DNA from 2 places in the Cognaticolwellia beringensis genome. Region 2 is predicted to be linked to the other one. Evidence: predicted binding sites of a transcription regulator. Region 2 holds the regulator's gene; the other holds the start of a gene.

Region 1 (15,740 bases), 1.4 Mb from region 2:
GTAAGGTGAAATTTAGCACCACCATCGAGGCATTTTTAATGTCAATATTAAGAATATTATCTTCTATTATCTCAACTGGCGTGTCACCTTTAAAAGCGCTAACGTGCATTTTACAACGTTCAACCATAGCACTAGAGCTATCAATACCGATAATTTTACAGTTTTTTGCTGTTATACCTTTACGCATTGCTAGCGTTGCTGCGCCAAGTGAACAGCCTAGATCATATACCTGGCTATTATCAGTAACATAGCGTTGACTTAGTCGACCTATCGTATCGATAATCGTACTATAACCGGGTACTGAACGGCTGATCATATCAGGAAAAACTTCTACGACTTGCGCGTCGAAAGCAAAATCTTTGATTTTGCTTTGCTTATTAGAAAATATTAAATCGGTATCTGATGTTTGCATGATGTTAAAGCTATACTAACGTTAGAAGATATAAAAAGGTATTTTACCTGATATTTTCAACGATAAACAAGATAATGTATTTTTATGTTATTCATTAGCGGGCAGTAACAGCCTATTTACTGCAAAATTTTGCTGACAGAAATAACTAAAGTAACAATAATGAGAATTTAAATTGGCTTCAAGATATTTTACGCAACTTTTAATCGCTTTCTCCTTGATGACAGTGCTATTGGCGCTGCCTGTTTCTGCGCAAAATGCTAAACAAACATATCGTGTTGCCATTAATAAAACCTCTTACCCTTATCATTTTCTCAATAAAGAACAAAAAGCCGATGGCATGATGGTCGAACTTTGGCAATTATGGGCAAATAAGCAAAATGTTCAGCTGGAATTTGTAGTACTTAATTGGCAACAAACCATCAAACAAGTGCAAGAGGGGGAATTGGATATTCACGCCGGTATATTTAAAAGCACTGAAAGGGCTAAGCACCTAGATTTTAGTATGACTTTTTTTAATCAAAGCCGGCACCTGTTTCTTCATCATTCAATAGCACATATAAAAAACATTTCACAACTTACGCCCTATGCCGTAGGTGTAGTTGATGGCTCTAGCCATGCAATTTCAATTAAAAGCAAGTACCCCAATTTAACATTAAGGTCCTTTTCTAATCGCAATGCTTTGTATAGCGCTGCCATGGAAGGTGAGATTTTGATGATGGCGGGGGTTGAAAAACTGTCTAAAAATTTTTCAGAGTATGAATTACTTAGCCAGCAATTTCCTGCGTTTGCGAAAGTTATTTATGACACAGGTGAGTATAGTGCAGCAGTCGCTAAAGGGGAAAGTCAACTGCTTGATTTTATAAAACAAGGTATGGACAAAATTTCTGACCAAGAGAAGTTAACCATTAAGAGGAAATGGCTAATAAACGACAAGTCAGAAAATGTTATTACATTTTCATATTCAAATAATCAAATGCCTTTTTCAAGCACATCTGTTGCTGGTAATGCTCAAGGATTTTTTATTGAATTATGGCAGATATGGGCAAAAGAGAATGACCAAGATATCGAATTCATTCTTAGTGATTCAAATGAGTCTACTCAGACTGATAAAAGTCTTGCAGATATTTATATAACTAACGTGACTAGTGAGAAAAATAGCCCTGAAAGTGTTTTAGGACCGGTTATATATAGTATTGATTATGGTTTATTTCTTTCTAACAATATGAATAAGATGCTTCATATATCTGAAATTGATAATAAAAATATTGGTGTTGTATCCTCACCCAGCCTTGTTAAAGATATTCAAAATAAAGCCAATAGTGCATCTATTATTAATTTTGATAATTATGAGGCAATGTTTGCAGCTGCAGAGCGGGGTGAACTTGATGTTATTGCAGGTCAAAGTGACATCGTTGAAAATTACTTAATTAAATATAAATTGCAGTCTATTTACTCAAAATTTAATGGTTACGTTTTCAAACGTGATATTCATGCTGTTTTAAGTAGAGTTAACCCGAAATTGAGCCAATTAATAGCAGAAGGCTTTGGAGAAAGTATATTAGATGACTTAGCCACGTTAGAGAAAAAGTGGCATTTAGATAAGTCATCGGCCTTTTTTAAGCGCCAATTAGCTGTATTGGCATTAACAGAGCCAGAAGCACAGTGGGTAAAAGATAATAATGTTGTTAAATTTGGCATAACCAAAAATTGGATCCCTGTTGAGTTTATTGATAAGTATGGTGAAGTTAAGGGCATTAATCCTGATATATTTCAGCTGATGAGTAGCCGACTTAATATAAAAGTTGACTATGTTGTTTATGAAAGTTTCAACGAGCTTTATCAAGCATTATTAGCCGGTGATATTGATGTTATTGGCAGTGTTGTAGCAACACCAGAACGTAAAAAAGAAGTGTTATTTACTGACTCATATTGGAGTATGCCTTGGGTTATTTTGCACCCACGTGAATTAGGTAAACAATTAAACTTAGCCGACTTTAGTGGTAAAACCTTAGCAATTGCTAAAGGTTACTATTTAATTTCTATTATTAGGAAAAACTTTCCACTGATTGACTTAAGATTAGTAGACGATAATGAAGAGGGATTATTAGCGATTCAAAAAGGTATAGTCGATGGCTATATTGATAGCTTATCATCAGGTACTGAGTTACTTAAAAGGGAAAGTTTGGTTAGTTTGTCAATGTCAGTACTTGAAGAAGTGGATGAAGATGGTAACCATTTAGCGGTCAATAAATCGTTACCCATGTTAGTAAATATCCTTAATAAGGCGGTTTTAAGTATTTCAGATCTTGATAGTCAGGAAATATATGAAAAGTGGTTCGATATTAATATAGAAACCGGCTTAGATAAAAATGTTGTGTTACGTGTAGCGTTGCAAGTGGGGGCACTGATAACCATCATCATCATCATTATTATGGTTTGGAACCGCCGTTTATACTTAGAGATTAAAAACCGTAAAAAATTAGAAAAAAAAATGCAATATATGGCCACTCATGATGACCTTACTGGCCTGGCTAATCGTGTTTTATTGAAAGACCGGCTCAACAGTGCTATTTCTTTTCACCAACGACAAAAGCTTTTACTAGCGGTGCTATTTATAGACCTTGATGGATTTAAAGATATTAATGACACCTATGGTCATGATGTTGGTGACGAGCTTTTAATTGAAGTGGCAACTCGCTTAACAGGTTGTGTGCGAGAGTCTGACACGGTTGTGCGGTTTGGCGGTGATGAATTTGTGCTGTTACTCACTGGTTTACATTATCAAGATGAGGCTGCATATGTTGCTGATAAAGTCTTAAAGCTGATTCAACAGCCGATAAAATTACCTGAAGTAACTGCGACTATCGGTTGCAGCATTGGTATTGCAATGTTTCCCGACGATGGTGATTCAGATAACGAGCTATTAAAAATAGCAGATTCATTAATGTATGACGTTAAAGCCGCCGGAAAAAACCATTATGCCTTTAATCGCAAAGACGACTCTGCGGTCTAATTCATAACATAACTATACTATTCAAAGAATGTCGGGTGACTTTACCTAGCTTTGCTTTATAATGTCGGCAATTTTTTATCATAATAAGTTATAGCGTTAAGACTTCCATTGAGGAGCATCTATGACTTATATAGCTTATTCGAATTTTCAGGGTAAATACATGCGTAGTCTTTATTGTGGTGAGGTTAATGAATCTCATGTGGGTCAGGAAGTCACACTTTGTGGTTGGGTTAATCGTCGTCGTGACTTAGGTGCGGTAATTTTCTTAGATTTACGAGATCGTGAAGGCATCGTACAAGTCGTTTATGATCCAGACTTTCCAGATGTGCTCGAAAAAGCCAATACTTTGCGCAATGAGTTTTGTGTGCAAGTAAAAGGCAAGGTACGCGCTCGTCCAGATGGTCAAGTGAATAAAGATATGGCCACGGGTGCGATAGAAGTTTTAGGCTTAGAGCTTACTATTTTAAATAAGTCTGCCCCTTTACCTTTAGATTCAAATCAAAAGAACTCTGAAGAGCTACGATTAAAATATCGTTACTTAGATTTACGTCGCCCAGAAATGACAGAGCGTATGCGTTTTCGCGCAAAAGTTACTTCAGCGGTGCGTTCATCACTTGAATCACAAGGCTTTTTGGATATTGAAACGCCAATATTAACAGCGGCTACCCCTGAGGGCGCTCGTGATTACTTAGTGCCAAGTCGCACGCACAAAGGACAATTTTTTGCTTTACCGCAGTCACCACAATTATTTAAGCAATTGCTGATGATGTCAGGTATGGAACGTTACTATCAAATTGTTAAGTGTTTCCGTGATGAAGACTTACGTGCTGACCGTCAACCAGAATTTACTCAAATTGATATTGAAACCTCATTTATGAGTTCAGATCAAGTGATGGAAGTTACTGAAACCATGATCCGTGGCTTATTCCAAGAACTGCTTAACGTAGACTTAGGTGAGTTTCCACGTATGGCATATTCAGAGGCGATGACTCGCTTTGGCTCTGATAAACCTGATTTACGTAATCCACTTGAAATTGTTGATGTTGCTGACATCTTAAAAGATGTTGAGTTTAAAGTATTCTCTGGTCCTGCTAACGACGAAAATGGTCGTGTTGCGGTCATTTGTGTACCAGGCGGCGCAGCTAAATTTTCTCGTAAAGGTATTGACGAATTAACTAAATTTGTCGGTATTTATGGCGCGAAGGGCATGCCATGGTTAAAAGTGAATGATCGTGATGCTGGCATTGAAGGTTTGCAATCACCAATCTTAAAATTCTTAACTGAAGAAGCGGTTAATGCCTTATTAGAACGCACTAATGCTAAAACCGGCGATATCATTTTCTTTGGTTCTGACACTTATAATGTAGTGACCGAGTCATTAGGTGCACTGCGCCTTAAAATTGGTGAAGACCTTGAGTTATTGCAAGGTGAATGGAAACCATTGTGGGTTGTTGATTTCCCAATGTTTGAAGAAGCAGATGGACACATGCATGCTATTCATCATCCGTTTACCGCACCGACTAACTTAACAGCGGCTGAATTAGAAGCTAACCCAGTAGGTGCCTTATCTGATGCTTACGACATGGTGCTTAATGGCTGTGAATTAGGTGGTGGCTCTGTCCGTATTCATAACCAAGATATGCAAGCAGCCGTGTTTCGTATTTTGGGTATTAGTGATGAAGAAGCACAAGAGAAATTTGGTTTCTTACTCGAAGCATTACAATACGGCGCTCCACCACATGCAGGTTTAGCGTTTGGTTTAGACCGTTTAGTGATGTTGATGACAGGTGCAAGTTCAATTCGTGATGTTATGGCATTCCCGAAAACAACGACCGCTGCTTGTCCATTAACTAATGCACCTGGCCATGCAAACCCTGTCCAGTTAAAAGAATTAGGCATTGCTTGTTTAGAAAAAGAAACTGATACTGACGAAAAAGCAGAATAACTTTCGTTTCAGAATTTTAATATTGATTTAACACTTAATATTAAAAAATTAAAGCGCACGAATGAATGCTACTTAGGCTTTATTCGTGCGTTTTTTTTCAATCGCACTTAAATGATTATTAAAGGTACTTTTTAGTGAGTATTATTTTAGGCATAGATCCTGGATCACGTTTAACTGGCTACGGTGTTATTAAACAGCAGGGACGAAATTTCATCTATTTAGGTAGCGGCTGCATTAAAGCAATGGCTGCAGGTGAAGATTTAGGCATGCGCTTGCAAACCATTTTTGCTGGCGTAAGTGAGATTATCTTACAGTTTCAGCCGGATATGTTTGCTATTGAACAAGTTTTTATGGCGAAAAATCCTGACTCTGCGTTAAAGCTAGGGCAAGCCCGAGGCGCAGCAATTGTTGCAGCCACAAACAACGGTTTAACGATAGCAGAATACTCCGCCAGACAAATCAAGCAATCAGTTGTTGGCACCGGCGCGGCAGATAAAACTCAAGTACAGCATATGGTAAAAACTATTTTGAAATTGCCAGGTACACCCCAAGCAGACGCGGCAGATGCATTGGCCGTAGCACTTTGTCATGCGCACAGTCATGATTCGATCAGTAAATTGTCAGGTCAAGCCAGTAAAACAGTGCGAGGGCGACTACGTTAGCATGGCATTACGTTTACCTTGTTGAAAATTTCACCTTGATTCAAATAATTCATTGCTTAAACTTTACTGTATAAATATCTAGTGGTATGGTGACGTCATATATTGTATCAAGTAGAAAGGTTAAGCGGTGATTGGACGTTTACGTGGCATATTAATAGAAAAAATGGCCCCCGAAATTTTAATCGAATGTCATGGTGTTGGCTATGAAGTAACCATGCCAATGACCAGTATTTACGCACTCGGCGAAGTTAATCAAGAAGCAACTTTATATACCCATTTTGTTGTTCGTGAAGATGCACAGCTACTCTATGGTTTCGCTAATAAAGTTGAGCGAAGACTGTTTCGCTTACTGATCAAAGTTAATGGTGTTGGACCAAAATTAGGCTTAGCTATTTTATCCGGCATGTCTGCCGATCAATTTGTCAGTTGTGTTATCCATGACGACTTAACCACGATTGTTAAAATCCCGGGTGTCGGCAAGAAAACAGCAGAACGTTTGTTGATTGAAATGCGTGATAGATTAAAAGATTGGCAAACTGACAGCAGTGATGCCCTTGTTCGTATGATGCCTACAGATGTTAATCAAGCCAATGCTTTTGTTAGTGATAACCGCGGTGATGCTATTAACGCTTTAGTGTCTTTAGGGTATAGTCAACAACAAGCAGATAAAGCGGTGAAGTCAGTGTTTGAAGCTGATAAGAGTAGCGAAGACTTGATCCGCAATGCTTTAAAAGCGATGTTATAGATTAAGCTAAACTAATTTAAGTCATATGACGGTAATTTATTGGTAAATAGTACCGTTTAGCGCGTAAAGCCGTAATTTCCCAAAGAGTAATACATGATAGAAGCAGATCGATTAATTGAACCAATAGCTAGCCGTGAAGATGAAACGGTTGACCGAGCTATTCGGCCAAAAATGCTGTCAGATTATACTGGGCAGGAACATGTAAAGTCTCAAATGAATATTTTCATTGCTGCAGCATTGAAAAGACAAGAGCCACTAGATCATTTATTAATATTTGGCCCTCCAGGTCTAGGTAAAACGACGTTAGCCAACATTGTGGCTAACGAAATGGGCGTCAGTATTCGTACGACTTCAGGACCTGTATTGGAAAAAGCTGGCGACTTAGCGGCATTATTGACGAATCTTGAAGAAAATGACGTCTTGTTTATTGATGAAATTCACCGCTTAAGCCCGGTTGTGGAAGAAATTCTCTACCCTGCAATGGAAGATTATCAGCTAGATATTATGATAGGCGAGGGACCTGCGGCACGCTCTATAAAACTTGATTTACCCGCATTTACCTTAATTGGCGCGACCACTCGAGCTGGATCGCTCACATCACCACTTCGCGACCGTTTTGGCATAGTTCAACGGCTAGAATTTTATAACACGCAAGAGTTAACTGAAATTGTTATGCGTTCAGCACATTTTTTGAATTTAGAAATTGCTCAAGCGGGGGCATTTGAAGTCGCAAGGCGTTCTCGTGGCACTCCACGTATTGCAAATCGTTTGTTACGACGAGTAAGAGATTACGCTGACGTGAAAACTGACGGTATAGTCAGTAAAGCAACGGCTGCTAGTGCTTTAGATATGCTAGAAGTCGATAATGAAGGTTTCGATTTAATGGATCGTAAATTACTGGAAGCGATAATTAATAAATTCGGCGGTGGTCCCGTTGGTCTAGATAATGTTGCCGCTGCCATTGGTGAAGAACGCGAAACGATTGAAGATGTGATAGAGCCTTTTTTAATACAGCAAGGCTTTCTTCAGCGTACACCGCGTGGACGAATAGCCACTAGTCGAGCTTACCTACATTTTGGCCTAGACTTCCCAAGCTAACGATTTAGTTTATTTTTACAAAGGCACCTTCGGGTGCTTTTTACGTTTAATAGAGCGTCATTATTAGGCTAAACACGTTGTTTTATGTTTCTGACAAAAGCTATCTGCATCTTATACCAAGCCATTGTAAATATATTTTGATATTTTAGGCAAAAAAAAGCCCACATAAAAATATGTGGGCCAACTTAGAATGTAAGTTGTAAGAAGGAAATGGGGTTCCTATAAAATATCAGAGAGAAAGGCAACAACACCTATTCAAAACATTTATGGGCTACATGAATATTTGTCAGCGAAACAAAATTCATACGCTAGTCCAGAAAACAACGTTATTCTAGTCCGATGAGCCAATCAAATCAAACGAAAATATTTTATCTTAATCATTAGAAAAACTAATGCGAAAATTTTTGGCATAACCCCATGGTTAGGCGCTTAATGGTATCGCTGATATAGTCTTATGAGTGAAAGTATTCTAATAGATGAAAGTTAATTCAATTTAATGCTGAAATAGTGAGAAAGAATGTGTCTTAGCCCTTGTCGGGTGTGAGCTTTATCTATTAAGATATGCACTTGAATTTTATATTTAGTTAAATTGAATAAATTAAATGTCATTAAACAATTTCCAACACAAGGTTCGCGTTTATTATGAAGATACCGATGCCGGTGGTATCGTCTATTATGCTAACTATTTAAAGTTTTTTGAACGCGCCCGTACAGAATGGCTTCGGGAACTTGGTATTAATCAATCAATATTTTTAGAACAAAACATCGGCTTCGTGGTCACAAAGGTTGCGATGGAAAACAAGGCATCTGCAAAACTCGATGATTTGTTAACAATAACCAGCTCAATAAGCCGATTAAAGTCTGCTAGTTTGGTATTTTCACAGCAGATTGTGAATCAAAACCAGTTAACATTATGTACGGCTGAAATTAAAGTCGCTTGTGTTAATTTATCTATCGCAAAACCTTGTAGTATCCCCAACAGCATATTAGGAGCATTAAAACGTGTCAGCTGAGATTTCATTTTTTGACTTATTTTTAGACGCCAGTTTATTAGTTCAACTGGTCATGTTGACGTTATTAGGTTTTTCAATTGCCTGTTGGACCATGATATTCCAACGCCGTAAAGTGTTGATGGCGGCAAGGGTACAATTACAAAACTTTGAAGATAAGTTTTGGAGTGGTGCTGATTTAAGTAAGCTCTACAGCGAAGTTTCTGCAAAAGAGCATATAGACGGTATTGAAAATCTTTTTGTTTCAGGATTTCGTGAATTTGCCCGCTTACGTAAATCTCATGCTTACGCACCGCAAGTCATTGTTGACGGAACACATCGGGCAATGCGCGTTGCACTGTCACGAGAAGTCGATAGTTTAGAAACCCATTTACCCTTTATGGCTACTGTCGGTTCAATAAGTCCATATATTGGTTTGTTCGGCACGGTTTGGGGGATCATGAATTCATTTATCGCCTTAGGTGCAGTTGAGCAAGCAACACTTGCTATGGTTGCGCCAGGTATTGCCGAGGCTTTAATCGCAACAGCCATGGGCTTGTTTGCTGCTATTCCTGCGGTAATGGCATTTAACCGTTTTAGTCACAATGTTGAAAAACTCGAAAATAGTTACGGTAACTTTATGGAAGAGTTTTCAAGTATTTTACAAAGACAAACAGCGACAGAACAACACGGCTAAGGTAGATATTAACTATGTATAATCGAGTTAGACGCCGCAAGGTTGCTGAGATAAATGTCGTGCCCTATATTGACGTAATGTTAGTGTTGCTGATTATTTTTATGGTAACAGCCCCCCTAATAACACAAGGCGTTAAAGTAGACTTGCCGCAAGCTGATTCTGAACCGCTAAGCAAAGATATGAAACCCCCTTTAGTTGCGTCAGTAGATGCAAAGGGCAATTATTATTTAGCGGTGGGTATCAGTAAAAATGAACCTATGTCGGCACAAGAAGTTGCTGCCTTGGTCAAAGAGCATTTAAAATCTGCACCCGACACGCCTGTCGTTGTTAATGGCGATGGCGCTGTCTCATATGATGCCGTTATTCAATTAATGGTGTTATTACAAAAAGTGGCAGGTGTGCCATCGGTTGGTTTAATGACTGATAGCCCGGAGAGTAAGTAGTGTCACCGAAGTTATCGTCGCCACTAGCGTTAAGTTTTGCTATCCACATTGTGCTGGCTGTGGTGTTGTTATGGGGCGACTTTTCTACGCCACCAAAACCAACACCAAGTGCAGTTCCAATGGAGCCTATTCAAGCGGTAGTTATTGAAAAAAGTAAAGTGGATGCGCAACTTAATAAAATCAAAAAGCAGAAGGCTGATGAAGCCCAAAAGCTTAAAGATATTGAAAATAGTATTGCCGCGGCTAAAGAGAAAAGGCTAAACGAAGAAAAACGCGTTAAAGATCTTGAAATTAAACGTAAAAAGCAGGAAAAAGAAAAAAAAGCTGCTGACATTGCGGCTAAAAAAGCTAAAGCTAAAGCAAATGCAGCAGAGAAACTACGTAAACAAAAAGAACTTGAAAGTAAGCAAGCAGATGAAGCGGCAGCTAAAGCTAAACGTATAAAAGAAGAGCAGGCAGCTAAAAAAGCGGAAGATTTACGCAAAGAGAAACTGGCAGAGCGCAAACGTCAAGCAGAAGAAGATCGAGAACGTGCAGCTCAGCAAAAGTTATTAGAGCAGCAAATGGCTGAAGAAATGGCAACTCGTCAACAAGCTCGACGCCAACAAATGATGACTGAAATTGGACGATTCACCGCATTAATCACACAAACTATAAAACGTAATTTGATCACTGATCGTAGTACGATGGAAGGTAAATCTTGTAAATTAACGATAAGTCTAGCACCATCAGGGTTTGTAACTAATGTTGTTACAGGTCAAGGTGACAGAAGGGTTTGTGAAGCCGCTAAAACAGCGGTATATAAGGCTGGTACTTTACCTGTTTCTAAAGACCCTGAAATATTTCGGGAAATGAGAACAATAAGTTTAACCGTAGCACCTGACAAATTTAATTAAGTTTTGTATAAATTAGGAAAACAATCAACTCTATGAAAAACGTAACTTTATTTTTACTATTCTTTGTATCAATGTTTTCAAAACAAGCGTTGGCAACTTTAGAAATTGTTATCACCGAAGGTGTTGATAGCGCACGTCCAATTGCTGTAGTGCCTTTCAAATGGGCAGGCACTGGCGTAATGCCAGAGCGTTTATCTCAAGTGATCAGTGATGACTTACTTCGTAGTGGTAAATTTAGCCCAATTAATCAATCACGTTATCCCCAAACACCTTACGACGCTAGCGAGATAGATTACACCGCATGGGCAAGTGAGGGCGTTGAAGCAGTTGTTATTGGTGAAGTTAGTGAAACGTCGATTGGGCGTTATCAAATCAAATATCAGCTCGTTGACGTTATTCGTGGCCAAGTTACCGGCGGTGAAACACAAATGTTAAGTAATGGAGAGTTAGTTCGCAGCTCTGATCATATTCTTGATGAAAGTACTGTTGAAGTAGGGGCTGACCAATTTCGCCGTTACGCCCACCGTATCAGTGATGCTGTTTATGAAAAGCTCACGGGTACACGCGGCGCGTTTTTAACAAAAATCGCTTATGTTATTGTTCGTGATCAAGGTGAATACCCTTATCAATTAGTTGTTGCTGACTATGATGGATTTAACGAACATGTTTTATTAAGCTCAAGAGAGCCCTTAATGTCACCAGCTTGGCACCCAAGTGGTAATCAATTAGCTTATGTAACATTTGAGAATAGACAAGCACAAATTCATGTTATTGATATTTATTCTGGTCAACGTAACTTAATCAGCTCTTTTGATGGCATAAATAGTGCGCCTAAATGGTCACCTAATGGTAAGCAATTAGCTATGGTGCTGTCTAAAGATGGTAACCCTGAGCTTTATGTGATGAATATCGCAACAAAAAAATTACGACGAGTAACTCGTCATCGCGCAATTGATACTGAACCAAGTTGGACGCCGGATGGTAATTCATTGATATTTAGTTCAGAACGAGGTGGAAAAGCGCAGTTATATCGCGTAAGTTTAGTTGATGGTAAAGTTAGAAGATTAACATTTGATGGTGAAATGAACCTTGGTGGCTCATTAACACCTGATGGCCGTCAATTAGTGATGGTAAATCGTACACGTGGCAAGTATCATTTAGCAAAGCAAGATTTTGATTCAGGGATTTTCCAAGTGTTAACTTCAACACGCTTAGATGAATCCCCAAGTATTTCACCTAACGGTGGAATGATTATTTATAGTACTTTACATAATAATCGTCAGGTACTAAGTTTAGTTTCCGTAGATGGAAGGTTTAAGGCAAGATTGCCAGCACTCAATGGCGAAGTGAAGTCACCTTCATGGTCACCATTTTTATAATAATTATTAGTAACTTACTTTATATATAATAAGGACACATAAAATGCGCTTTAATAAAACAGTAAAGGCCTTAGCGGTTGTTTTACCAATCATGGCTCTATCGGCCTGTAGTTCGTCTGATTCAGCTAGTGAAGACGCTAGTGCGATGCAAAAAAACCAAGCTGCGATGGCAGAGCAACAAGCTCGTGAAGATGCAGAACGTGTAAAAGTAGAAGCCATGCAACGTGCTGACGCAATTGAAGCTAAAAAACGTCAAGAAATTGAAAAGCTACGTTCAGAGCATATCGTTTATTTTGATTTTGATAAATCATCTGTAAGTGGTGACTTTGCTGCTATTCTTGATGCGCACGCGAAGTTTCTTAACGAAAACTCAAATGTGAATGTGTTAATTGAAGGTCATGCTGATGAACGTGGTACACCTGAATATAACATTGCACTTGGCGAGCGTCGTGCAAAAGCTATCGAAACGTTTTTAGAAAATATGGGCGTTTCAGCTTCACAACTTAGCACGGTGAGCTACGGTGAAGAAAAACCAATGATTAAAGATCGTAGCGAAGGTGCATTTGCTAAAAACCGTCGTGCAGTTTTGGTCTACTAATCAGGTAATTTAATGAAACCCAATAGTATTCTATTCGGGATGTCGTTTGCTGTTGCTGCCAATTTGGCAGTGGCAGCAGAACCCGCTCCTGTTATCGAAGTTACCGCAGGCACGCCTTCAAATGGTGCCCAATCAAGCTTAAGTGAACAGCTTGTTAGTCTTGAACGTAAACTTGATGCTCGTAACCGTGCGCAAGTAAACGTGCAACGACAACTTGACGAGTTGCAAAATGAAGTAAATGAACTTCGTGGTATCACTGAATTACACACTTATCAATTAAGCCAAGTGCTTGACCGTCAACGCGAGTTGTATCAAGAGCTTGATCGCAGAGTATCAGAGGCGTTAAAACCAGCGAATCAGACATCCGCGACCATCATTGATCCAAGAGATAGCGCAGGTAAGGTAAATTACAGTAATAATTTAACTGAAAATGAAGCCTATGATCGTGCTGTGAATATGGTACTTAAAGATAAGCGTTACGATCAAGCTATTCCAGAGTTTGAGGCGTTCAATAAAAGATACCCTAATTCGAGTTATTCAGCGAATGCTCATTATTGGTTAGGTCAGTTATTATTTAATAAAGGTGAATTAGCTAAAGCACGTCAAGAATTTGATGTTGTGGTGAATAATTACCCTGATTCTAGTAAACGTAGTGATGCAATGTTAAAGCTTGCTATGGTAGAACAAAAAGAAAATAATCAAAATAAAGCTATTGCTGTCTATAAGAAACTTATCGCTGAGTATCCTAATTCAAGTGCGGCTAAATTAGCGCAACCAAGATTAAATAGTATAAAACCATAATTACTGCTGATAACTTGTTCGCATTGCCGACTTTTTGTTCGAACAAACAATAAAGTTTAAAAAAGCGAAAGATTGTTGTTGCACTTAAAAATATTATGAGTATTATATGCCCCGCGTTGACCGAGTAGGGCAACGCAAAACAAATACCGGTCGTTAGCTCAGTTGGTAGAGCAGTTGGCTTTTAACCAATTTGTCGAAGGTTCAAATCCTTCACGACCGACCACTTTTACCAAAGAGTGTTTGGGTATTTGTTTTTGAAGTATATATCGGTCGTTAGCTCAGTTGGTAGAGCAGTTGGCTTTTAACCAATTTGTCGAAGGTTCAAATCCTTCACGACCGACCACTTCTTCTTAGCCTTTTTATGTTAAGAGTCAGTGGCATTGAAATAGCGTCTTGCAATTTCATTCTAAAATATTAAAAGTAGTTTATCGGTCGTTAGCTCAGTTGGTAGAGCAGTTGGCTTTTAACCAATTTGTCGAAGGTTCAAATCCTTCACGACCGACCACTTTTAATTATCATCAAATCCCATCGTTAGATACTTTTCAATGTTATTTAATTAACTTGATAAGATATATTCTTCTTTTATTTATATTTTACATCCCAAATACTCATTCACACATATTCTTAGTACACTTTTATTCTTCTATACCTTATAATTCTCACGTTTTTTAAGGCACTCATTGAGAATATATATGACCCAAGCAAATTTAGCCGTTGATTTTGACTTTCAATTTCCGAAAAAGCCTGATCCATTAAGTGATGTAGAGCGTGAAGAATATAAAGCACGCATCAAAATATTATTGAAAGAAAAAAATGCTGTGCTTGTGGCACATTATTATACTGATCCTGAAATTCAAGCATTGGCCGAAGAAACGGGTGGTTGTGTTGCCGACTCACTAGAAATGGCTAGATTTGGTAATAACCATCCAGCTGACACGTTAATTGTAGCGGGTGTTCGCTTCATGGGAGAGACAGCAAAAGTTCTTACCCCAGAGAAAATTGTGGTTATGCCAACATTAGAAGCTACATGCTCACTCGACTTAGGCTGTCCAATCGAAGAGTTTAATGCTTTTTGTGATCAACACCCAGACAGAACCGTCGTTGTATATGCTAATACGTCTACCGCTGTCAAAGCGCGTGCTGATTGGATAGTAACATCATCTTGTGCTTTAGAAATTGTAGAGCATCTTGATAGCTTGGGTGAAAAGATTATCTGGGGTCCTGATCGTCACTTAGGTGCATACATTGAAAAGCAAACCGGTGCCGACATGTTAATGTGGCAAGGCGCTTGTATTGTTCATGATGAGTTTAAAACTAAAGCGCTAATGGATATGAAAACACTTCATCCAGACGCGGCTGTGCTTGTTCATCCTGAATCACCAGCAGAAATAATTGACCTTGCTGACTCTGTAGGTTCAACAAGCCAATTAATTAAAGCGGCTCAAGCACTACCTAACAAAAAATTCATTGTGGCAACAGATCGCGGTATTTTTTATAAAATGCAGCAACTATGTCCTGACAAAGAGTTCTTTGAAGCACCAACGGCAGGTGAGGGAGCAACTTGTAAAAGTTGTGCACACTGTCCTTGGATGGCAATGAATGGTTTAAAAGAAATTGAAGAAGCGTTATTAAACCCACAAGGTCGAGAGGTTTTTGTTGATATGAAACTGCGCACAGGCGCACTTAAATCACTTGATCGCATGCTTAACTTTAATTTGGAAATGAATCAAAATAAGTAAATTTTAAATAAGCTGCTTGTTAAATAAGCAACCACTTTAACTTTATTTGAATTAGGTTGCGTTATGAAGATTATTTTCCTAACATAGCGCAGCTCAGTACATGGAGCTCAGTACATGGAGCTCAGTACATAGTAAGAATATACGGTGAGGTGTCCGAGTGGCCGCCAAAGTTGTAATGACACGCCTCGCGTGCTCATCGGCTTAAAACCAAAGCGTGTAGAAAGCACGTTAACAATTCAAAATTTTAATGGTGAGGTGTCCGAGTGGCCGCCAAAGTTGTAATGACACGCCCCGCGTGCTCATCGGCTTAAAACCAAAGCGTG
Region 2 (15,740 bases):
GTGGTCCTAGCATGACCACTTTATTGAGGTTTTTAACGCTATGGTTACTTAAAAACTGTCGAACCAAAATACCACCCATTGAGTGGGTTACAAAGCTTACTGACATGCCTTCACATTTTAATAGTGCATCTGAAATGGTTTGTTCTGCTAGTTGCTCAATAGAATAAGAACGAGAAGGGTAGTCGATATTTAACACTTTATAACCTTGCTCGCTTAAGCGGTCTGCCATTTTGTCCATTGAATGTGCTGAGCGTGCTAAACCGTGCAATAAAATGACACATTCTGTTGTTGGCATATTCATATCTTTCATTTGTCATTCCAACGGTTGAAACTAGTTTTTTGCGAAAATAAACGAGCTTTCAGTATCGGTAGCTTAATAGCATTAACATCAATTTTAATGTTAAAGCATGAAGTTATAAAACCCAATATATGAATCGTATGTTGGGTTTTATAAATAGCTTACAAAACTAATTCTACAGAAATAGGGCAATGATCACTAAGTGTTTGGCTGAGCTCTCGGGTGTATTTTGGTTCAAAAACTAACTGGTCAAATGAATTCTCGACATACCGTGCTTTTGCTTTTGGGTCAAAAATTATATGGTCGATATAGTCTTTGTAATAACCGCCCCAACATTTAGACTCTGCTTTAATTGTTGGAGCCCAAAGAGCTTCTGCTCCCTCGTCATCAATGGTTTGCCATAAACCTTGTATTTCACTGTAATTTAATGATATATCTTTTACAAAGCGACGATTAAAGTCACCTAATAATATGAAAGGGACGCCTTCTTTCGCACGCGCATCAACCCAAGCTTCTAGTGGTTTAGCTTGCTTAGCAAGTTCAGCGCAGGCCGTTTTTGCATAGGCTTCTTTTTCATTCGTGTTGGGCATTTTAGCAATGCTAGTTTGGTCAAGAGCTTTATCAAAACAGCCTGATTTCATGTGGACTGCTAATAAACGCACGCTTTTACCATCTTTAGTTAAGGTAACGTCCATGCCTCTGCGCGCAAGGCCTTGATCAAGTTCATGATACTCAACAGCTGTAGCTTTATAGCCGCTGCTTTTTCTTACCGCTACGCCAACACGTTGAACCCAGTCTTTGGTTGTGAAGAAATAGTCGTATTCATCACCAAAAACTTTTGCTGCCCATTTAGCACTTTCCACCTCTTGCAAGGCAATGACGTCAGCGTCTAATTCTCGAGCATAACGCGCTAATTTTTGGTAATCAGAGTCTTTGCGCTGATTATATTCATGAGAACCCAACCAAGCGATATTCCATGAAGCTACTTTTAAGGTTTCAGCAAAGGCTGATGTGCTTAAAAGTGTTAGTGCGATGATAATAAAACTAATAAATTTTGTCATGACGTTATTCTAGATTGTTCATTGGGCAGCTATAGTAACCGCTGTTAAAGCAAATTCAAGTAAAGTGTTTAGTTTTTAGGGGCTAACATTACTGCTATATTTGATTTTGTATTGATATTTAACGGTGTTTTTAGTTAACGATATTTTACGATTAAAATTATAAAGGGCTTAGTAGCCCCTTAATTTGAGATACCGTAATTTAATCGTAGCCTGATAAATTAAAGCTGACTAAACTTGTCGAACTAGCTGAAGAACATCATGATTACACCTATACCTAACGCTAGCTCAACTAAAATTACGATTTTTTATCATGCTAAGACTTTTTTAAACGATAGCTACCTTTTCGCAACATATGTAGGGTCCAAATCAATCCTGAAAGTGTTAACCACAAGGTAATAAAAGCAAAAAGCATAATTTGAATAGTGTTGAAGTTACCTGCGCTGCCATAATCCATAAAGTGTAACATGAAGAAAAAATCGGCAAAGCGTTTGTCGCTATTGCTGTGCCCTACAATTCGTCCTGAGCCTTGTTCAACGTAAACACTGGTTGCGAGGCTATCATCGAAATTAATTTGCCAACTGGGGTTTTTATGTTTAAGAAAGTCTGCAATTGGCGGTTCGATTAAGGTGACTGAGTTAATGTTACCTGGCCCAATATAACTTGCTTGGGCAATAGCGGTTGCGAGCGGTTCATCAATTAAGGTTAGCTCACCTGTTATGGCATTAACGATGTGGTAACTATTGGCAGAATGACGATATAACCCTTGTTGTTGAGTTAACAGATAATAGGGCTGAGAGAGAATATTAGTTTGATTAAGCTCAATGGTGTCAGGATACGATTTTAGTATGTTTTCAACGGGCAATAAGTCTTTGTTTGCGGTTGTTGGTTGCGTTGATATTATCATTTGGCGATAAGCATTACCGCGTGCTTTTTCATGATCAATAACATTGAATGTTAAGCCACTAACTACCCATATAAGCACTTGTAAACCGATAAGTAATGAGGCCCATTTATGAATTTTTCTTACCCAAATAATCATGACTTTTCACCGTCAGATAATTGAGTATTTTGTTGGGGTTTTTTAGCGCTATTCCTGCGTTTACTACCGCGTTTTTTTCCAGAATTTATTATCGGTTTTATCACTTTAAAATAGGTTAGTACTAAACCACTAAGCGCTGCAAAAAGTGCGAATGAAGCAATGAAAAATAATAACCAGTTACTGGCATCTTCATCGTCGCCATAATCCATAATATGGAAGCGGAACATCCAATCAAATAAATACCAAAATTGGTGGCGTTTGTTGACCACTTTGCCGTTATTCGCCGAAATATAAAGCGTTGGTGAGGAGAAATGATCAAAATCAACCTGCCATACTGGCAAATGTCGTGCACTTAAAGCAAAGGGTGGAGTTGATGAAATTAGCTCAGCATTGATAACGTCATCATCGCCAGAATAAAGGTGCTTTGCTAAGGCAATTGCCGTAGTTTTATTTAATGGCGACAACACTTCTCCACTACGAGCATCGACTATAAATTGCTGCTTAGCAATTTTAAATCGATATACTTCTCGGTCGATCAGTACGCCAACACTTAAGTTTTGCGCACGTGGATATTGTTGAAATAACTGTTGTGAATCGAAGGTCAAATTCTCTGGTTTTATTTTACTTTGATGGGTTATTACTAGGCTATCACCATGAATATAGTCAATATCAAAAAACACCATATAAGCACCAGTGACAGACCAAATAATAAATTGTGCACCAATAAATAACATCAGCCATTTATGAAGTTTATGGCTAAGGTTAAAAAGCTTAAAAGGCTTTTTTCTTTTTATTCTAGTGCTAGCATTTTTTGAAATAATGGTACGGTTCTCCAAAATAAACATTGGTTGGCACAAGTCTGTAGCGTTTATCTGCATTGAAAATATGTAATCTAGCGCTGAATTTAATGACTTATGAACCTTTTCTTTTTATTATATAATATCGACACGAGGCCAATAATAGCAGCTTAATCACTTAACGAATAATTTACAAAGTGAGATATGATATTGATATAGTTACTGTAGCATTGCCAGGAATCGACATTACCGCGTTAGTACTCATCGATAACCCATAAATCAACCGTAAATTAGTTACCATAAAGGCGAGCAACATCATGGATATTATGACTGAAACCCTGCCAATTGCTATTCAAGTTAGTGATGCTTTAGTTGCTGAAATAAAAAATATTGCTTCAGTGAGTAATAAACTAGAAGCTCAGTTGAATTTTCATACCATGACAGCCAATTGGTATAGTAATGAAGCTAATATTTTAATGATTAATTTTTATCTTGTCTCTATTTCTGAACTTAAAAATGTAAGCACTCATGCAGGTAGTGTTGATTTAGAATCGCTTGCTGATGATGTGTTAATAGGTACAAAAAATAGTTTACTAGATTGTCATGTTGCTATTACATCAGCCGAGCTTGTATTGCTAGAACAACAACCCAAACTATTATCGGGCTATCTCGCAAAAAAGCTCACTAAAGTACTGAATTTACTTGCTGACAGACATAAATTTGCACATATTTAAAGTTATAGAACACTATTTCTAGCTTGTAGGCCATTAAAATTGAGCCTCTGTGATAACAGTTGCTATTAATTTAGTTAATTTTAAAATAAAATTGAACTAACCTCGAATAACATGCTCTTACTTAGCAAGAGATTCTCCCCTCGGTTTTGTTTTTATTATTGTTTTATATTAGTGTTTATATTGTTATACGCTCCTCATTTGAGGGGCGTTTTTTTGTCTAATAAAAAGTGACAAAATATTCACTAGGATAATTTTGGCTAAAGTGAATAGCAGAGTTTAGATTCTCATCTATGATTTTTAGCAGAAAGTTGTCTTATAAATACCGAATTACAACGACAAAATGTTACCACTTAATTTTATTTTAAATAAAATTGAACTTACCTCGAATAACACGCTCTTACTTAGCAAGAGATTCTCCCCTCGGTTTTGTTTTTATTGTTGTTTTTTATTGTTGTTTTATATTAGTGTTTATATTGTTATACGCTCCTCATTTGAGGGGCGTTTTTTTTGTCTAATAAAAAGTGACAAAATATTCACTAGGGTAATTTTGGCTAAAGTGAATAGCAGAGTTTAGTTTCACCTATGATTTTTAGCAGAAAGTTGTCTTATAAATACCGAATTACAACGACAAAATGTTACCGCTTAATTTTATTTTAAATAAAATTGAACTAAACACGAACAAGGTACTCTTACTTAGCAAGAGATTCTCCCCTCGGTTTTGTTTTTATTATTGTTTTATATTAGTGTTTTTATATTGTTATACGCTCCTCATTTGAGGGGCGTTTTTTTTTGCTTTAATTTTTAATCAATGGGTTCTAATCGCCATAAAGTCTTTTCATAAAAACCTGCTTCTCACTGCTACGAATAACAAATATTTATGCATTAACAATCCAGAGAATAGAGTGCTATCAGTCATCAAAGCAATCGTTCTTATTATCACTATAGGTTTTACCTATTGACATGATAAATTCAAACGATTGTTCCTATCTAAAATATCAACGTATCATTCTCTCAACTTAACAAGCACTCATATTTTTAAACCAGTGGAGATACACATGTACAAATCAATTATCAATTCAACTATTCAACCATTTAACGCAACAGCATTTAGTAAAGGCGAATTCGTCGAAGTATCAGAAGCAGATGTTGCTGGCAAATGGGCGGTATTCTTCTTCTATCCTGCTGACTTTACATTTGTATGTCCGACAGAGTTAGGCGATATGGCGGACCATTACGCACAGTTACAAGAAATGGGCGTTGAAGTTTACTCCGTATCAACTGATACACACTTTACTCATAAAGCATGGCACGGCAGTTCAGACACTATCGGCAAAATTCAATATCCAATGATTGGTGACCCAACAGGTAAAATTACCCGTAACTTTGGTGTCATGATCGAAGACGATGGCTTAGCACTGCGTGGTACGTTTGTTGTTAACCCTGAAGGCGAAATTAAAATTGCTGAAATACATGACCTTGGTATAGGCCGTTCAGCAAAAGAATTAGTGCGTAAAATTCAAGCGGCACAATATGTAGCAGAGCATGACGGCGAAGTTTGCCCTGCAGCATGGCAGCCAGGTGCAGAAACATTAACACCGTCATTAGACTTAGTTGGCAAAATCTAAGTTAAGACAAAATTGCCGCGATATTAATATAAATATCGCGGCATGCTTTAAAGACAAAAATCAAAATTATACAAACCTTGAATCAAATTCATCAGTACTCTCGAAGGGATAAACCATGTTAGATATAAACTTAAAGCAACAACTAACAACCTATTTGCAAAATTTAACATCGGCTGTTGAATTGTCAGTATTTTTAGGTGACGACGTAAAATCTAAAGAATTAAATGCCTTGGTGGTAGAAATCGCAGAAATGTCTGCATTAGTGACTATTGTTAAAGCTGATGCAACTAATGAGCGTGTACCATCAATGTTAGTAAAATCAGTTAAAACTGGTGGCGAAATGCGTTTTGCGGGCGTGCCTATGGGGCATGAATTTACCTCACTAGTATTAGCCTTACTGCACAGTGGCGGACACCCGATTAAGCTTGATAAAGCCGTAATCGAACAAGTGGCCGCACTTGAAGGAGACTATAGTTTTGAAACCTACATTTCATTAAGTTGCCAGAATTGTCCTGACGTAGTGCAAGCCTTGAATATGATGGCGGCGATTAATCCACAAATTACACATGTGATGGTGGATGGTGCGCTATTTCAAGAAGAAGTATACAAACGCGATATTTTATCGGTACCTGCCGTTTATCTTAATGGTAAATCCTTTGCTCAAGGCAGAATGACAGTAACCGAGATTTTAAATAAAGTAGATACCAATGCAGGTGCGAGACAAGCTAAAGCCATAAACAACAAAGAAGCTTTTGACTTATTAGTTATCGGTGGTGGCCCAGCTGGCGCTGCGTCAGCCATATATAGTGCTCGTAAAGGTATTCGTACAGGGATAGTTGCCGACAAATTTGGTGGTCAGCTACAAGACACTATGGCGATTGAAAATTTTATCTCCGTCAGTGCGACTGAAGGCCCTAAGTTAGTCGCTAGTTTAGAAGCGCATGTAAATGACTACGATGTTGATATTATGAATAATCAACGGGTGAGAAATATTATAAAAAGTGCTGTTGAAGGTGGCTTAATTACCGTTGAATTAGAAAATGGTGCCACCCTGCAAACACGCTCAACCATAATCGCCACAGGGGCAAGATGGCGCGAAATGAACGTAACTGGTGAACAAGAATATCGTGGTAAGGGTGTGGCTTATTGCCCACATTGTGATGGACCTTTATTTAAAGGAAAATCAGTTGCCGTGATTGGTGGTGGTAATTCAGGTATTGAAGCGGCGATTGATTTAGCCGGCATTGTTGAACATGTTACTGTGTTGGAGTTTGATTCTGTATTACGAGCCGATGCGGTATTGCAAAATAAAGCTCGCTCATTACCTAATATCGACATTATTGTGAATGCACAAACCACAGAGGTTTTAGGTAATGGTAAGCATGTAACTGGGCTTAATTACCTTAACCGTGCAACCAATGAGCAAGAAAGTATCGAACTTGCGGGTATATTTGTACAAATAGGCTTATTGCCGAATTCACAATTCTTGCAAGGAACCGTTGATTTAACTGAACGAGGCGAGGTTATTATTAATCAAAAAGGTGAAACCAATATTGCCGGTGTTTATGCCGCTGGAGATGTAACAAACACGCCTTTTAAGCAAATAATTATCGCCATGGGTGGCGGTGCAGCAGCAGCGTTAGGTGCATTTGATTATTTAATTAGAACACCGAATCCACTTGAAGAACGTGAAAGTATCAGTAAAGTTGCCGCCTAAAATTTGCAATAATATCTTGTGCTATAAAACGCTATTGTGCACAACAATAGCGTTTTTTTCATCGATAGACTCACATTGATTCAATTTCTTCATTTCATTCAGCGCTAATCGAATAAACCTTTTACTGATTGTCGAATTTCATTAACTACGGCGTTAACACTTTCCATTCGAGCATATCCTGTGCGGCATAGTAATGCTATTTCACGCATTGGTTGTGGGCTTTCAAAAGGAATATAGTGAATATGCTTTTGCGGCGCATAGTTAATCGTTGCTAATTGTGGCATCAGTGTAATACCGATATTGCTTGCCACCATATAGCGTAAAGTTTCAAGACTAGTGGCTCGAAAGCTATGATCTTCTTCAGCACCTGCGCTAAAACAATAACCCATGGCTTGATCTCTTAAACAATGCCCGTCTTCTAAGGTAAGGATTTTTTGATTATGCAGATCATCAAAAGTTACGGTCGATCTGTTGGCAAGTGCGTGTGATGGCGACGTTGCCATCACCAAAGGCTCAGTGAATAAGTCATATCGTTCAAAGCGTGCCATTTCGGGTAGCCAAGGCAGAATTAAAATATCGAGTTTGCCTGTTTCCAACTGTTGCAGTAAATCTTGCGTTCTATTTTCATGTAAATAAAAGTTTATTTTCGTTAGATTGCTGTTCAGCGTTGGCATAATGTGCGGCAGTATATATGGCGCTAACGTGGGAATTAAGCCGATATGTAAATCACCCGACAGTGGGTCAAGTAGAGCTTTAGCTGCTTCTTCAAAATTATTGGCTGCGTTCAACACTTGTTGGGCTTGTTGAACTAGCTTTTCACCTGCTGGTGTTAACATCACATTGCGAGGTTGTCGCTCAATTAATGTTAATTTAAGTCGCTGCTCTAACTTCTGAATTTGCCCGCTCAAGGTTGGTTGACTAACAAAACAGGCATCAGCAGCATGGCCGAAATGTTTATATTGGGCAATGGCCGTTAGGTATTCTAAATCGCGAATTTTTATCATAGTTAAAATCTATGGTTGTTAGGGATTTAATAGTTAAATTATTTTATCTTAAAAGATGAAATTCAGCCACTGTGTTCTATTAAATACAACGAGGTAACAACACAGCAGAAATATACTTATGAAAAAACAGTGCCTTGACCTATAACTTGCGGGAAGAATATCTTGTCTGTTTTTTTGCTAGCTTTGTCTGACTAGACATATGGGTAAACTTTACCTAGCCTGATATAGACCCGAATAATATATAAGGCGAATATGGATACAGTTATTCCGATTCAAATACATCTTCTTGTCGTTATCCCTGCTATTTTTCTTGGTTTATTCAATTTATTACTAGCAAAAGGCACTCGGTTTCATCGATTAAATGGCAAAATATGGGCTTGTCTAATGCTGATTGCATCATTTAGCGCATTTTTCATTATGCCGACAGGCAGTCTTACTTGGCTGCATTTATTCGCTATTGTGGTTATTGTTAGTGTGTCTGTTGGTATTATGGCAATACGAAAACACAATAAGCGATTACATGCTCGTTGTATGGTGGGTGCTTACATTGGCACTATTGTTTCTGCTTTTTTTGCAGCAAGTGTACCGGGACGGTTATTGCATGAGATGATTTTTAAAACTTTTTAATGAAGTAGTGAGTTTAACGTTTGTTTAGTGTTTATGATGATTTTATTTGTTTTACAAGCCAGTTGAATTTATATCCATAGATCATTTTGAGCGGTGAGATCACTGTTCGCATCACCCGTATTCACTACTCCTTTTGGCTCCACAATCATAATTTTACATTCAGCATTAGCGACGGGTTTATGTTCAACACCTTTAGGGATCACAAACATTTCGCCAGGTTCTAAGGTGACAGGTCCATCTCGAAATTCGATATTAAGAACACCTTCAATGACAATAAAAACCTCATCTGTTTCTGGGTGGTCATGCCAGACAAATTCACCTGCTACTTTCACTAATTTAAATTGATAATCATTCATTTCAGCGATAACACGAGGCGACCAATGCTCAGTAAATTGGCTAAATTTATCTTTAAAGTTGATTACTTTTGACTTCATCTTTGCTCCGAGAGCTTAAGTTAAGCTTTTAATATTACATAATTCTAGCGTTTTAGAAACTGCAAATGTTTGACTTAATCAAGGGGGGAGAGTGCTTATTTTTAATACGCCTCGAAGCATTCTAAAAAAATATACAGAAAAATTTTCATTATAATTAACAAAACTGCTCAATCCCTCAGCAATAATTTCTTGCGTTTCCAAAAAGCCTGTATACAATAACAGTAATACTGTTTAAAAATACAGGCTTACTCTTCAGTCGCTTAAGGAATAAAAATGCGCCCTTTAACACCTAGACAACAGCAGATATTTGATCTGATCAGAGAAAAAATTTCGGATACTGGTATGCCGCCAACTCGTGCCGAAATTGCGACTAATTTTGGGTTTAAATCGGCCAATGCAGCAGAAGAACATTTAAAAGCGCTAGCTAAGAAAGGCTATATTGAGATGTTACCTGGTACTTCTCGTGGCATTCGTCTTGCGGAAGAATTTATTGAAGAAGATGGTTTGCCGCTTATTGGTCGAGTCGCAGCAGGTGAGCCAATTTTGGCACAAGAACATGTTGAGCAGCACTATAAAATTGATGGAAGTTTATTTCATCCACCGGCCGATTATTTATTGCGCGTTAATGGCGAAAGCATGAAAGACATTGGCATTTTAGATGGCGATTTGCTGGCAGTGCATCAAACCACAGACGTACAAAATGGCCAAGTCATTGTTGCTCGTGTTGAAGACGATGTTACGGTTAAGCGTTTTAAACGTGAAGGTAATGTGGTTCACTTACTTGCTGAGAATGAAGACTTTTCACCAATTAAAGTCGATTTAACGTCCCAACAATTTAACATCGAAGGCCTAGCTGTCGGTGTTATTCGCGCGGCAGATTGGATGTAATTACATACATATTTAAATATTTTACTATTTTTACTGCGCTAAACCCGCAGATTTAATTGATGTTTTTTAAACTTATTGCTTAAATTTGCGCTTTTCTTCCATTTAACAGCTTTTCTAGCACCTAAAGTATTTTTGGTCAGAACAATTCTATTAATCGCCAATAAATAACGCTTGTAGCCTGTTTTTTATACAGCTAATTTCATGATCGAATATTTATTATTCAGCGCAAAAAACACCCCTCGAACAAAAAATAAACATTGAAGTAATCCTTTTAAAAATGCACTTGTCGTCCAGTTTAGGGTTATTACTCTATTGTATTTATTAGCTTTTATTTTTCATGCTTTTGAAATTTTAAATTGACCCCGATCAAGTTTTAAGTAATTCTAGTCTAGAAAACGTACAAACATAACAATAGGGCGTAATTGACAGTTGTCGAATAATACGTCACTTAAATAATAATAAATGTATGCGCGAAATAGCCGGTTTTCATTGTGTAATGGTGATTAAACCGTGTTGTTTGGCCTTAAAAAGGGTGAAGGAGATGTCGAGTGAAAAGACGTAACCTAGGTTTGCTGTTGCTAGGGGGCTTGTTGTCGAGTTCGGTATGGGCAGATATGTCGCTGAACTTAACCAAAGGTGTTACGGAAGTTAGTAGAGACGTATACGATTTACATATGTTGGTTCTCTATATCTGTACAGCTATTGGTGTTGTGGTATTTGGTGCTATGTTTTGGTCTATGGTGTTTCACCGTAAATCAAAAGGCTTTAAACCAGCAACCTTCCATGAAAGCACAAAAGTAGAAATTCTCTGGACGGCTATTCCTGTCGTCATTCTAATCGCTATGGCTGTTCCTGCCACTACCACGCTCATTGATATGGAAAATAACGATGATGCAGATATAACTATTCAAGTAACGGGCTCTCAGTGGAAATGGCATTATAAATATTTTGATCAAGACCTCGAGTTTTATTCGGTACTTTCTACGCCACGTGACCAATACGAAAACCAAGATGGTACTTCAGCCGAGAAAGGTGAAAACTATCTGCTTGAAGTTGATCGTCCTTTAGTTATTCCAACCAATAAAAAAGTGCGTTTTGTTATTACCTCTGATGATGTTATCCACGCTTGGTGGGTTCCGGCATTTGCGGTAAAACAAGATGCTAACCCTGGTTTTATTAACGAAGCTTGGACTAAGGTAGATGACCCCGGCGTTTATCGTGGCCAATGTGCTGAGCTATGTGGTAAAGATCACGGTTTTATGCCGATAGTGGTTGAAGTGAAGTCTGAAGCTGATTATGCCATTTGGCTTGATGAGCAGAAAGCATTGAAGGCTAATGCGAAAGCTGCAGAAGCAGCATCGTTGAATGCTTCAGTACCTTTAGAAGAATTAATGCAACTAGGTGAAACAACTTACACCGCATACTGTGCCGCGTGTCACCAAGTTAGTGGCCAAGGCTTACCACCAGCATTTCCCGCGCTTAAAGGTAGTGCTGTTGCGACAACAGGTCCTGCTAGCGAGCATATAGATATTGTCTTTAATGGCAAAGCTGGCACTGGCATGCAAGGTTATGGCAAGCAACTGAGCTTAAAAGAAATTGCAGCAGTAGTTACTTATGAACGTAATGCTTGGGGTAATAATACCGGTGACGCTGTTCAAGCTGCCGATGTTCAAGCTGCGTCAGGTAGTGCCGGGGCAAGTGTTACTGAAACTGTTAAGCAAGCTGTTGAAGATGTAAAAGAACAAGTAACAGAAGTCATTGCTGACATTGTCCCTGCGGAAGATTTATCGAAGGTTTATAGCCAAGATGAATTAATGACGATGGGTGAAGAAGTCTACATGACTGCTTGTGCTGCTTGTCATCAAGCGAGTGGCGAAGGTATGGCACCAGTATTTCCTGGCCTTAAAGGCAGTGCTATTGCCACAGGTGATGTAGCTGTGCATTTAGATATGGTGCTTAACGGCAGCAAGAAAAATCCAGCGATGGCGGCTTTTGCTAGCCAATTAACTAAAACGCAAATTGCTGCGGTTGTCACTTACGAGCGTAACGCTTGGGGTAACAACACCGGTGATTTAGTCCAGCCAGCAGATGTTGCTGCTAGCGCGAAGTAGGGAGGCGTTAAAATGACTACAGATGTAATTAATGATCAATCCGAACATGATTCACATGACGGTGAGCACCATAATCATAAAATGACCGGCCTGAAACGCTGGTTATATACCACTAACCATAAAGATATCGGTTCGATGTACTTATGGTTCTCATTTATCATGTTTTTAACTGGCGGTGTTATGGCGCTGGTTATTCGTGCTGAGTTATTTCAGCCCGGATTACAGATAGTTGAGCCTGACTTCTTTAACCAAATGACCACAGTTCATGGTCTTATTATGGTATTTGGTGCGATCATGCCGGCCTTTACCGGCTTGGCTAACTGGATGCTACCTATGATGGTAGGTGCGCCAGACATGGCATTACCACGATTGAATAACTGGAGCTTTTGGATATTACCCTTTGCTTTTGCTATTTTATTGTCGACTTTCTTTTTAGAAAGTGGCGCGCCAAACTTTGGTTGGACCTTCTACGCACCATTATCAACCACTTACAGTAACGGCAGCACAGCGTTCTTCGTTTTTGCGGTACATATTATGGGGATTTCCTCCATTATGGGCGCAATAAACATCGTTGTAACCATTATGAATATGCGTGCTCCAGGTATGACTTACATGAAAATGCCATTGTTTGTATGGACATTTTTCATCACGGCTTACTTGTTAATAGCGGTAATGCCGGTGCTCGCAGGTACCGTCACTATGGTGTTAACCGATACTTATTTTGGCACTAGTTTCTTTGATGCCGCCGGTGGTGGTGACCCTGTAATGTTCCAGCATATTTTCTGGTTCTTTGGTCATCCTGAAGTTTACATCATGATCTTGCCAGCATTTGGTATTGTGTCTACTACCATTCCAGCTTTCTCTCGTAAAAAGCTCTTTGGTTATAGTTCAATGGTTTACGCAACAGCATCAATTGCCTTCTTGTCGTTCATCGTTTGGGCACATCACATGTTCACCACGGGTATGCCGCTATTTGGCGAATTATTCTTTATGTATTGCACCATGTTAATTGCGGTGCCTACAGGGGTGAAAGTCTTTAACTGGGCAGCCACTATGTGGCGTGGTTCAATTAGTTTTGAAACTCCTATGCTGTTCTCTATAGCTTTCGTGATTTTGTTCACTATTGGTGGTTTCTCTGGTTTGATGCTAGCGATGACTCCGGTTGATTTTCAATATCATGATACTTACTTTGTTGTTGCTCATTTCCATTATGTATTGGTTACTGGCGCGCTATTTTCTATTTTTGCAGGCGCTTACTACTGGTTACCGAAATGGACGGGTTACATGTACAACGATACCTTAAGTAAGTGGCATTTTTGGTGTTCACTTATCTCAGTAAACTTATTGTTTTTCCCTATGCACTTTTTAGGTTTGGCGGGTATGCCTCGTCGTATTCCTGATTATGCTTTGCAGTTTGCGGACTTTAATAAGTGGGTGAGTATTGGTGGTTTTGCCTTTGGTATTTCGCAGTTAATCTTCTTGGTATTGGTTATCAAGTGTATTAAGGGCGGCGAGAAAGCGCCAGCGAAACCATGGGATGGAGCTGAAGGTTTGGAATGGACAGTGCCTAGCCCTGCGCCATACCATACATTCGAAACACCACCAAAAATTGATTAATTGGAAGCAAAATGACTAACGGTGAATCGCAAAATAATTTATCAAAGCAAGCGCAATCTAAAACGCATGATGCTTCAGTGAAAAAAACAGTAAAAAAACTGATGTTGATTGTTTTCGGAATGTTTGGCTTTGGTTTTGCGATGGTGCCGTTATATGACGTGTTTTGCGATATCACTGGGTTAAACGGAAAAACATCTAACGTTGCAGCAAGTTATAAAGATGTAACTATAGATACCGATCGTACTATTACCGTGCAATTTTTGACTAGAACAGCCAAAGGTATTCCTTGGCGGTTTGAACCAATGATTAATGAAATAAAAGTACATCCAGGCGAGCGAAAAACCGTTAAATTTTACGCCAAAAATGAGTCTGTAAGCGATATTGTCGGGCAAGCTGTGCCGTCAGTATCACCAGGGCGGGCAGCGGTATATTTTCAAAAGATAGAATGCTTTTGTTTTAATAACCAACCGCTAAAAGCCAGTGAAGATGTTGAAATGGGATTACAGTTCTATGTTGATTTAGACCTACCCGATGATGTCTCTACCATAACCCTATCTTACACCTTGTACGATATTACAAGCTCAGTTGATTCTTAAGTGCTTGGCACTTAAATGAGGGGAACAACAATGACGACAAAAGAATACGAAAGTTATTACGTACCAGCACAAAGCAAATGGCCAATAGTGGGTGCGGTTGCGCTGTTTTTAATTGCTGTTGGTGCTGGCAATTATGTAGCAAATTTAAATAATCCTGAAAGTGTCGGTGGCGGCTGGGTTTTACTGGCGGGTATCGCACTGATTATTTATATGGTTTTTGGCTGGTTTAATAATGTTATTACCGAGTCAATGGCCGGAAAATATAGCCGACAAATGGATAATTCATTTCGCCAAGGGATGAGCTGGTTTATTTTTTCAGAAGTGATGTTTTTCGCCGCTTTCTTCGGCGCTTTACTTTACGCCCGTACTTTTTCGGTACCCTGGCTTGACGGCGCAGGTAACAATGCGGCAACAGCCGCAATTTTATGGCCTGACTTTACCGCAACTTGGCCATTGATTAAAACACCAGGTGGCACTGAAACAACCGCTATGGGTTGGTATGGTTTGCCGTTAATTAATACCATATTACTGTTAACTTCCTCAATTACCGCACATTTTGCTCATGTATCATTAGAGCAAGAAAAACGTGGATTATTGAAGTTTTGGTTGGGATTAACGGTCGTTTTAGGTGTAGTGTTTTTGTTTTGCCAAGGCCTAGAGTATGCACATGGTTATGCTGATGAAATGAAACTGTATTTAGACAGTGGCATTTACGGCAATACCTTTTATCTACTGACCGGCTTTCACGGTATGCATGTGACCTTAGGGACAATTATGCTGCTGGTTATGCTGATTCGAGTATTTAAAGGGCATTTCACACCGAAAAACCACTTTGCATTCCAAGCCGCAAGTTGGTATTGGCATTTTGTTGATGTCGTGTGGGTAATACTGTTTGTTTTTGTTTATATTATCTAACGATATTGCTATAAACAGAATTAAGTCAGTTATTTAAGGTACGGTATTATAAATATCGTACCTTTTGATTATTTAAAACGGACGTGGATTAGGTGTGATCACCCCAGTGAATATACCGATAACAAGTAATAAGATTATAACGACAGATGTTATTACTCGACGACCGATAAATTTAGACATAGGTGGTTTATCCGGGTCATTTTTATTCATAATGAATAACGCCCGAAACAGGTTATAAATCATAAAGGCTAATAAGCCGACAACAATAATTTTAATT

What was found. The regulator LexA, encoded in region 2, represses DNA repair genes until DNA is damaged. The targets are predictions, from matches to a motif close to TACTGTATNNNNATACAGTA.
Region 1: ruvA (Holliday junction branch migration protein RuvA) is a predicted target of LexA. The motif match lies at 6,097-6,116, and genes of this name have one in related genera.

What each region holds. Positions count from the first base shown of each region.
Region 1 covers NZ_CP020465.1:3,235,061-3,250,800, forward strand. The annotation lists gene cmoA (carboxy-S-adenosyl-L-methionine synthase CmoA) at 1-412, opposite strand, end outside; gene B5D82_RS13655 (transporter substrate-binding domain-containing protein) at 585-3,425, shown strand; gene aspS (aspartate--tRNA ligase) at 3,586-5,370, shown strand; gene ruvC (crossover junction endodeoxyribonuclease RuvC) at 5,505-6,032, shown strand; gene ruvA (Holliday junction branch migration protein RuvA) at 6,160-6,777, shown strand; gene ruvB (Holliday junction branch migration DNA helicase RuvB) at 6,871-7,875, shown strand; gene ybgC (tol-pal system-associated acyl-CoA thioesterase) at 8,478-8,888, shown strand; gene tolQ (protein TolQ) at 8,878-9,561, shown strand; gene tolR (protein TolR) at 9,576-10,004, shown strand; gene tolA (cell envelope integrity protein TolA) at 10,004-10,900, shown strand; gene tolB (Tol-Pal system beta propeller repeat protein TolB) at 10,933-12,279, shown strand; gene pal (peptidoglycan-associated lipoprotein Pal) at 12,323-12,877, shown strand; gene ybgF (tol-pal system protein YbgF) at 12,890-13,678, shown strand; tRNA gene B5D82_RS13715 (tRNA-Lys) at 13,826-13,901, shown strand; tRNA gene B5D82_RS13720 (tRNA-Lys) at 13,946-14,021, shown strand; tRNA gene B5D82_RS13725 (tRNA-Lys) at 14,108-14,183, shown strand; gene nadA (quinolinate synthase NadA) at 14,371-15,417, shown strand.
Region 2 covers NZ_CP020465.1:1,786,342-1,802,081, reverse strand. The annotation lists gene B5D82_RS07660 (esterase/lipase family protein) at 1-310, opposite strand, end outside; gene B5D82_RS07655 (endonuclease/exonuclease/phosphatase family protein) at 460-1,359, opposite strand; gene B5D82_RS07650 (PepSY domain-containing protein) at 1,673-2,398, opposite strand; gene B5D82_RS07645 (PepSY-associated TM helix domain-containing protein) at 2,395-3,276, opposite strand; gene B5D82_RS07640 (hypothetical protein) at 3,513-3,929, shown strand; gene ahpC (alkyl hydroperoxide reductase subunit C) at 4,985-5,554, shown strand; gene ahpF (alkyl hydroperoxide reductase subunit F) at 5,670-7,271, shown strand; gene oxyR (DNA-binding transcriptional regulator OxyR) at 7,376-8,275, opposite strand; gene B5D82_RS07620 (DUF2306 domain-containing protein) at 8,528-8,902, shown strand; gene B5D82_RS07615 (cupin domain-containing protein) at 8,971-9,336, opposite strand; gene lexA (transcriptional repressor LexA) at 9,610-10,224, shown strand; gene coxB (cytochrome c oxidase subunit II) at 10,773-12,335, shown strand; gene ctaD (cytochrome c oxidase subunit I) at 12,348-13,952, shown strand; gene B5D82_RS07595 (cytochrome c oxidase assembly protein) at 13,964-14,548, shown strand; gene B5D82_RS07590 (cytochrome c oxidase subunit 3) at 14,579-15,463, shown strand; gene B5D82_RS07585 (DUF2909 domain-containing protein) at 15,536-15,740, opposite strand, start outside.